DNA from 2 places in the Pseudoalteromonas sp. Xi13 genome. Region 1 is predicted to be linked to the other one. Evidence: predicted binding sites of a transcription regulator. Region 1 holds the regulator's gene; the other holds the start of a gene.
The links. The regulator LexA, encoded in region 1, represses DNA repair genes until DNA is damaged. The targets are predictions, from matches to a motif close to TACTGTATNNNNATACAGTA.

Region 1 (4,666 bases):
CGCCACCTGCCGCATCAAAAAAGCTGGTTCCAAAGTATTTATCGGTGAGTACCATAGTGACCGCTCCGGCCAGTACGGGCATAACAGCAATTAATAAAAATGCGGTTATTAGCCATGTCCAAACAAATAATGGTAGCTTCATCCATGTCATGCCTGGGGCCCGTAAATTAACAATGGTCACAATTACGTTTATTGCGCCCATAATTGAGCTAATCCCCATAATGTGCACTGCAAACACAAACATTGCAGTGTTATCGTTACTGTACGTTGTTGAAAGCGGCGCATAGAACGTCCAGCCAAATGCGGGGCCGCCTCCAGGCATTAATAACGAGGCCAATAAAATTAAAAAAGCGAAGGGTAAAATCCAAAAGCTCCAGTTGTTCATTCTGGGCAGTGCCATATCTGGCGCGCCAATCATGAGCGGTACCATCCAGTTAGCAAGTCCCGTAAAGGCTGGCATTACAGCACCAAACACCATAATTAAACCGTGTACTGTGGTCATTTGGTTAAAAAAGTGTGGGTCTACCAATTGTAATCCTGGCTGAAATAACTCAGCCCGAATAACCATGGCCATTGCACCGCCAATTAAAAACATAGTCAGCGAAAAAATTAAGTACATGCTGCCAATATCTTTATGGTTTGTTGTGTATAACCAACGTTTAAAACCTTTGGCTGGGTGATGGCCGTGGTGAGCATCATTGGCGTTAGGTTGTTCTACTATGCTACTCATTAGTTCGCCTCCGCATCAAGTGCTGCCTGAATTTCACTAGGTTGGATGACATCACCCGTTTCATTACCCCACGCATTACGTTTATAGGTAATTACCGCTGCAAGTTGTTTAATTGAGAGCTGCTTTGCAAATGCCTGCATTGCAGTTCCTGGTCGGCCATGAATCACTACATCAATGTGATCTTTTATATCACCCAAAACAATGGGGCTGCCTTTTAGCGCAGGAAATACGCCCGGTAACCCCATACCTGTAGGTTGATGACACGCAGCGCAACTTGCCATATACACTTGCTCACCTAGTGTCATTAGCTCTTCTTTAGGAATTGTTTTATCAAGCAATGCTGCATCAGCAAGTGCGGCTTTTTGCTTAGCTTGCTTAGCATCTGCAAGCCATGCGTTAAAGTCCTCTTGCGATTTAGCTTCAACCACCACGGGCATAAAACCATGGTCTTTACCGCACAGCTCTGCACACTGCCCTCGGTAAATACCTTCTTCGTTGATGTTGGTCCACGTTTCGTTGATAAACCCCGGATTGGCATCTTTTTTAACGGCAAAATCGGGTACCCACCAAGAGTGAATAACATCATCAGAGGTCATTAAAAAACGCACCTTTTGATTAATTGGCAGTACTAAAGGTTTATCAACCTCAAGTAAATAATTAGGGTTTTTATTAGCAAGGTTGGCTATTTCGTCTTGAGGGGTAGATAAAATAGAGTAAAACTCTACGTCTTCGCCCATATATTCATAATGCCACTTCCACTGTGACCCTGTAATTTTAATGGTTAAGTCAGCCTTACTGGCATCTTCCATCGCAATGAGGGTTTTAGTGGCAGGGATTGCCATGGCAATTAAAATAACAAACGGAATGGCAGTCCAAAGAATTTCTACTTTGGTACTTTCATGAAATTGGGCAGGAACTGCCCCTTTAGATTTACGGTGATGAATCAGTGCCCAAAACATTATTGCGAACACTATCACCCCAATCACACAACATATTAAAAATATGGTCATGTGTAGCTGATATACATTATTACTTATATCGGTTACGCCCTTGCGCATATTGTATTGGCTATTAGCCAGCACTTGCTGCGGGAACATAATCAACACAAGCCACAAGGTAGAGGTCAGTTTACCCATGTGACGGCTCCTTTGATGCTATTGCGAATGCAAAGCGAAGAGGCATACGGCTTAAACGCCAATTCGTTATTTTTATTTTTTTACCAATCTTATTTTTGATTGGTATCGCTAGGACAACAAAAGGTTTGTGTATATTGTGTGTTCTCATAACTAAAAAGCTGTGAGTTATTGTTAGTCCAGCACATTAATGATTAGCTAAAAAACGTACAACAAGCAAGTTTTAGTATAAAAAACAATCAAGTGATATTTTAAAATTGACTAAATGACGGCGTATTAAATTGTTATTTAACAGCCAAGATACGAGCAAAATTAAGGGATGTAACACGCTTAGGAAGATAAAAGTATGAGTGAAAAAAAGTTTACAGCCTAAATAATTTTAGGGCGTTTTGAGATGGTGGAAGGTCTGTTTTTAAAACAAAAATGCACACTAAAAAGTGCGCATTTATAGATATTACTTAAAAATAGTTAAAAATTACATCCAGTCGGCATTTCTTATTACGCCAACGGCTAACCCTTCAATATTAAACGACTCGTTTTCAAGGTCTACTTCAATTGGCGTAAACTCTTCGTTTTCGGCGTGTAATAATACTTTTCGGCCTGCTTTTTCTAGGCGTTTTACGGTTACGTCTTCATCTACTCGTGCAACCACAACTTGGCCATTTTCTGCTGTTTGAGTACGGTGTACAGCAAGTAAGTCGCCATCCATAATACCTATATCTTTCATACTCATGCCGTTAACACGCAGTAAAAAGTCGGCGGCTGGTTTAAACATAAGTGGGTCTATTTTACAGTGACTCTCAACATGCTCTTGCGCCAAAATAGGCGAACCCGCTGCAACTCTACCTATTAATGGTAGACCTAGTTGCTCAGGCTCCTCTTCTTCAACCAATTGAATACCACGGCTTGCGCCTGGTTTCATTTTAATAACACCTTTTTTGGCAAGCGCTTTTAAGTGCTCTTCTGCGGCATTGGCACTTTTAAAACCGAGTGTTTGCGCAATTTCGGCACGTGTAGGAGGCATACCAGTGTCTTTAATAAAAACTTTTATTAGTTCGAGTATTTGAGCTTGGCGTTTAGTTAATGGTCGCATACAACTGGTTTTCCATACAGTACATTTAACTGTGAGTATATACAGTTAAATAAAAATCGCAAATTTAAATTGTGCTTTAAAATAGCTAAATACACCGCACCTGGATAAATTTTAGGTAATTACAGACGTTCAGTATTTAAAATGCTATAAATTTGCTTTCAATATAAAGGAGTAATTATGAGTATTTGGCATCAACCCATCACATTAGAGCTTTGCAAACAGTTAGATGAGGGAATAAACGGCCAAGGCACGCTGATGAAAACCATGGGCATAGAAATAACCGAAATAGGAGATGATTACCTAGTGGCTACCATGCCTGCTATTCCTGAGCATCATAATCCTATTGGTATGGTACATGGTGGCGCAAATGTGGTACTTGCTGAAACCGTAGCAAGCTACGCCGCTAACTTTGTAGTGGACTTTACAAAATTTTATTGTGTTGGACAGGAAATTAGCGCCAGCCACTTAAAGGCCTCTCGAAATGGCACTTTAACCGCCGTTACTCGTGCATTTCATATTGGTAAGCGCAGTTCTGTATGGGAAATAAAAATAACCAATAGCCGCGGCGAGCTTTGCTGCGTATCAAAAATGACCGCAGCGGTTGTCGAGCGCAAATAATTAACTATGGCTACTTTTCGATAGGGTAAATCGTTATTTCCATACCAGCGCCAATTGCAGATATACGTAGCAGTGTATCTGCATGTAGAGCTTGGTTAAAACACTTAGGTGACGTGCCCGACTCAAAGCCTATATCAAACGTTCTGCGCGAACAGCTTAGCCACTGCTTAAGCGCATTACGTGAACACGACTCTATTAATTCACATAAGTGGTTGATTGCTTTGTCTGGCGTGGTTATATCACCTGAGGCTTCAATACGCGCCAATTGACGATATTCGTCTTTGTCATAATGCAAAACCATCGCGTTTTTCTTTAAGTCTGCCACTAGGGCACTAATATCTTGTTTAGACTCAAGCTCTAGATCTACATTTAAAAATTGAATTTCCGACATTGTCTGCTTTTTACCCTCTTATAGTTTCATCGCAAACTTTAACGCAGTTTTACTTTTATACCAAATCAACTAAGCGCTAAACATGGCTTTATTAATAGAAAATACCTGTTTAAACGCCATTGGCATCTAATTTGCCTTATAAAACGGGTTAGGCTAGTTACGCTTAATTTTACCGTTTATGTATGAAAGTTATACACACACTGTGTAATTAAACGCTTCAGGAGGACAATTATGGCAGATCATGGCCCGCAAATTAAAAACGACGATCAGTACGATGCGCTTCGAGATGAAGGCATGAGCAAACAAAAAGCCGCGCGCATTGCTAATAGCAATACTCATAAAACCGCAGTTAAAGGCGGCAAAGCCTCAAAGTATGAGCAGCGCACTAAAAAGCAGCTGTACAATAAAGCTAAAGAGCTCGGCATTAGCGGCCGCTCAAAAATGAGCAAACAAGGGCTAATAAATGCCTTACGTGAGCATTAAACACAGCCTCACTGATTTTTTACCGCTCCTTTTTATTATTTTTATAAAGTTAGAGTAAGCTTATGAATAACTGCGACAAAATGCCGCAGTAAAAGCATGGGCTGCTGTAATACACTAACGCTAAAAATAATAAGAAGCACAAAATGAGAAAACAACTATTTAAGCGCGCTCGAAAACTACATAAGTGGCTAGGCTATTTACTTGCCTTACAAATTTTA
Region 2 (4,666 bases), 1.8 Mb from region 1:
GACCCTAAAGACGACGTTTTTAGAGTCGTGTCTGTATATAATCCGCAAGCTAGGGGGAGAAAATTTAGATAGAGTACGAGTGTGTACTAAAGGAATTTAAATGCCTGACTCAGCACAACAACACGACATTATAGAAAAATCGCCCCACTACAATACCCGTTCAGTGGAGGCTATTCACTTTATTAGGCATATGGATTTTGCAACAGGTAACGCGTTTAAATACATTTGGCGCTATGGCCTGAAAGACACAACCGACTTGGAACGCGGAAAAAGAAATTATTACATTAAGAACGCTCTTATATACAGACCCAACTTTGTATCTGAGGACGTTGGCTATTGCATGATTCGCATGTTATCAGCAATGGCTGAAGAATTTGAAAGAGAACAATTCGAGCTTTTAGTTGCCCTTATATCTGCCTCTATGGGTGACTACGAAATGTTAATCGCGCGTGCTAGACAGCTTGAGCTGTTCCCTATCGCCGCAGAACACCTACTACTAAATGGGGGTTAATATGGCTTTTAACGTTGAGTGGGTAACGCTTAACGCTATGGCTAAGGCAACGGGTTACACCGTTGCCGCCCTACGTAGCAAAATTAAGCGTGGACAGCTATTTGAGGAAAAGCACTGGCGCAGAGCGCAAGATGGGCGTTTACTCATACATGTAGAAAATTTTAACGACTGGCTTAAACAGTAACACTAATAAATATGATAACAGTAAAGATTATTGCAGATTTAATCGCAAATGGCGTACGTATTACAACAGCAGAACTAGAGTACCCTAGATTCATTCACGCTGAGCTTATGACTCATCGTGTCTTTTCACGAAACAGTGCAAGCTCGCGCGCTATACCAACAAAGAAAGTGAGACAGCAAGTATGGAATACGCCAGAGTTGCCAATACATTGGGGCGCGAACCAGAGTGGTATGCAAGCCCAAACGACTTTAAAGACCCTCCCGTCATCCTTAGCACGCGCTTTGTGGAAAGGTGCATCGAAAGCGGCATGTATGTTTCATTGGGGGATGGAAAAGGTAAAGCTACACAAACAAGTCTCGAATCGTATATTAGAGGCCTTCCAAACAATGAAGGTTGTGGTTACATCGACGGGGTGGGCGAATTTCTTATGGTTACGCGACCACAAAGACGCACAACCAGAGATACGTGAACTCGCACGTCAAATAAGCACGGCCTTAAATAACAGTGTTCCTAATGAACTAGGCTATCAGGAATGGCACTTACCATACATCACTGATGAAATGCGTGAGAAGTATGAGCTACAAGAGTTACTTATCATTTCTGTTTCGTGCTGCGCGCAGGTTAGCTACCGTACGCTTGATATGTCACTAGACAAGGCGCTGCGTATCTTTGAGTCATTGACCTCGGGCGACCGTGTTCATGCCTCCCCTTTCGAGCATCAAGCTACACCTATTCCTAATTACCATAAGCTAACGAAGGCCAAAGCTAAACGTATTGGTGTTACGCACTTTGACGTAGATGGTGCTCGCTGGTCAGGTAACTTCCGTGGTTGGATTCAGCATAGACAGCTCATTAAGGGGCATGTAGTTATCGATTAACAGATTACGCCCGCTTTTTGCGGGCACATCACACATACTACCTGTTACGGAACTAAGGAAAACTCTTTCTTAAACTCATCGCCCTGTATAGACGAATAGCTAAGCTCCAAAGAGTATTCACGTAATTGCATTAGTATACTGTCATATACCTCTTTTTTCTTCGTTGAAAAGCTGAGTATATTTAAGGAAGAATTTGCCGAAATACCTAATTCAGAACCAATTTCTAATTTAATCCACCCACCTATAGCTAAAATTTGCTCTTGAAGAACTTTAACTGTGAGCTCCTGCTCGCCTCGCGTAACCGTATACTTAAAATTAATTGCAGAACCAGTACCATAGTTTTTGAGACTAAACTTATATGCAAACTTGTCCTCATCAAGCGCTATGAACCTTTCAATCACAGGCGTTATTGAACTCATATAAATTTTTCTATTATGTTTTAGACCATTACTTGCATACCATAAAGTACCGAGCGTAGCGCCAAGTGTAAGTAGATCTTTTAGCTCTACTTTAAACTCGAAGCCTTGACCAATTATTACCCCCGCAATCAAGACCAAACAAACAATTACGAAATATAAGCTACCGCTACTACTCATAGATATTTAAACCTGAACATAAAATAAAACTACAGTATACAGTTTTTTGCGAAGTTTAAAGCCTATTCCCTTTTACAACAAAATATACGATCCAATAAAATTTCGAGCTACCCCAACCTAGAACTGCCCCTGTGCATCCTTATCGACTGCGTAACAACCCCTTCTACACAATATTCGTCGGTTGCCTTGATTTTAACTGGCTTATAATCTGGGCTAGCGGACACAAGCTGATTGTTCTTCATATCCGCTAATTTGCATATGAATAAACCGTTGTAGCACGCTACGATGACATCATAATGCTTTACGTTTTGTGCCCTATCGATAATTAATATATCACCGTCATATATTCCTACGCCCTCCATGCTTCGACCGCTGGCACGGCCAATAAACGTAGAATCTTTGATAAAAGCTGAATCTAGCGTGCTTTCTAAGTCTGTAAGTTGAGGCCCAACTTGGGCGTTTTCTGTTAGCATTGTATAAGCACCAAATTTATACTGTATATATACACAGTATAAATGTATAACCATTCTTTTGGTACTTCATTTCATAATTTTGGCATTTTAATATAAATGTAGGTTCTTAACTTACGAGCTAAAAGTAAATACTGTACTCAAACAATAATAAGCCTCTAAAGCTTAAACCTGAGTATAAGCTCGTTTAAACGATCCGCCAATTTTGCAAGTTCAGTACTCGATGCAGATGTCTGGTCCGCGCCCTCTGAAGTTTCCGAAGATAATACTTTAATGAGATTTAAGTTTGTGTCTACTTCTTTAGCGACAGTGGCTTGCTCTTCCGCAGCACTTGCAATCGTTGCACTTTGACTATTAATGTCATTTACGAGTAATAAAATCTCTTCAAAAGCAGCCCCGGCATCTTCCGCGACTCTAAGGCTAGACGTGCTAAGTTCGCTGCTTTTATTCATGCTGCTCTCAGTTTTAACTGTAACCTCATCCACTGACTTAAGCATCTTTTCTATGTCTTTTGTTGACTCTTGGGTTCTATAAGCAAGTGCACGGACTTCATCAGCTACCACAGCGAAACCACGCCCATTTTCACCAGCTCTTGCTGCCTCAATAGCTGCATTTAATGCCAATAAATTAGTCTGTTCAGCTATGCTACGTATTACTTCTAAAACGGTTGATATATCTTTTATGTTATTGACTAACTGGCGTACACTTTGCCCAGATATTTTGATGTCAGACCTCAATAATTTAATTGAGTTTATTGTATCTAATATCTTTTCTTTTCCAGCTACAGTTTTCTTGTTTGCTACTTCGACACTGTTACTAGTATATGATGCAGTTTTAGCTACCTCTTCAATTGCAGATCTAAGTTGACTAACAGCACTAGCAGCCATATTTATTTGGTCGCTTTGCTTATCAACTGTATCTGAGGAGTGAGCAGTTACAACATTTAGCTCTTCAGAGGTAGATGCTAATTGCTCTGAAGAAGTTCCGATGCGCGATAGAGCATCTCTAAGTTTATTTTGCATTTCAGCAAGAGCTCTTAATAAGTCAGCGGCCTCGTCCCTAGCAGGATCGATAATTTCCTGGGTCAAATCACCACTTGCAATTTTTTCAGCTATGGCAACGGCCCTACGAAGGGGTAGAACTAAACTTTTTGTATAAATGTATGCCAAAACCAACGTAGCCAAAACTGACAAAAATAGACTGAAGACGACAAGTCTTTTGGATGAAACAAAAGTACTTTTTGCCTCTAGACCGTTTTCATTTGCTCTAGCTCTTTGAAAGTCTGAAAATTCATCTAAAGCAAGGCGCAACTCTCTCGCTATAGGCATGAATGACTCTTCCCGAAGTGATACAAAATTTTCTATTTTTTTGTTGTCTACTAGTGAATATAGAGCTGGGAGCTGAGATAACATCTCATTATGTAAAGCCTTTACTTTTTTTAATATTATATTTGATTCAGGTGTTTTTGAGTAACGAGACATCTCTTCTTCATACTCGGTGTAATGCAGATTGATTTTCCTCATTCTATTTTTAAGATATGAAATTTTTTCTGTTGTGCTGACATCAGATAATTCATTGATTATAACCTGCATCAGAAGTACGTCTCTTCGGAGCTCACTTAGAGTAATTATAGCGGGCAACCTATGGGAGGCTATCACTTCGGTAGTTTGGTTAAGTTTCGATAGCTGTGCAAAAGCACCTGCGGCGACAAGCACGGTAATTATTGCTGTTACGGCGAAAGTGGATAGAGTTCTAAAGCCTATTCGTAAATTTCTAATCATTACAATTCCTATTAATAGTATTTTTAATAGTTTCCATGTAATAATTTATTCCTATACAATATAAATACAACAACCATTAAGTAGTACATAATACACATTAAGTACCTATTAACATAGTGACTTTAATTATTATTTTTACTTTATGTTTAATTGAATTATGGATATCTGCCTTCTAAACTAAGTGGAGCATGCTAATGAATTTAATGGATATTTATGAGATTTAATGTTTCAAGAAGTGCGTCTAGC

Region 2: the regulator LexA is predicted to act here: its motif matches at 2,662-2,681, upstream of EJ103_RS07355 (S24 family peptidase).

The regions. Positions count from the first base shown of each region.
Region 1 covers NZ_CP034439.1:3,479,847-3,484,512, forward strand. The annotation lists gene ctaD (cytochrome c oxidase subunit I) at 1-730, opposite strand, end outside; gene coxB (cytochrome c oxidase subunit II) at 730-1,866, opposite strand; gene lexA (transcriptional repressor LexA) at 2,339-2,956, opposite strand; gene EJ103_RS15720 (hotdog fold thioesterase) at 3,134-3,574, shown strand; gene EJ103_RS15725 (hypothetical protein) at 3,585-3,965, opposite strand; gene EJ103_RS15730 (Rho termination factor N-terminal domain-containing protein) at 4,194-4,448, shown strand; gene EJ103_RS15735 (hypothetical protein) at 4,592-4,666, shown strand, end outside.
Region 2 covers NZ_CP034439.1:1,630,570-1,635,235, reverse strand. The annotation lists gene EJ103_RS07380 (helix-turn-helix transcriptional regulator) at 1-72, shown strand, start outside; gene EJ103_RS07375 (DUF3310 domain-containing protein) at 101-511, shown strand; gene EJ103_RS07370 (hypothetical protein) at 513-695, shown strand; gene EJ103_RS07365 (FAD-dependent thymidylate synthase) at 707-1,573, shown strand; gene EJ103_RS07360 (hypothetical protein) at 1,618-2,169, opposite strand; gene EJ103_RS07355 (S24 family peptidase) at 2,277-2,642, opposite strand; gene EJ103_RS07350 (methyl-accepting chemotaxis protein) at 2,798-4,420, opposite strand; gene EJ103_RS07345 (bifunctional diguanylate cyclase/phosphodiesterase) at 4,634-4,666, shown strand, end outside.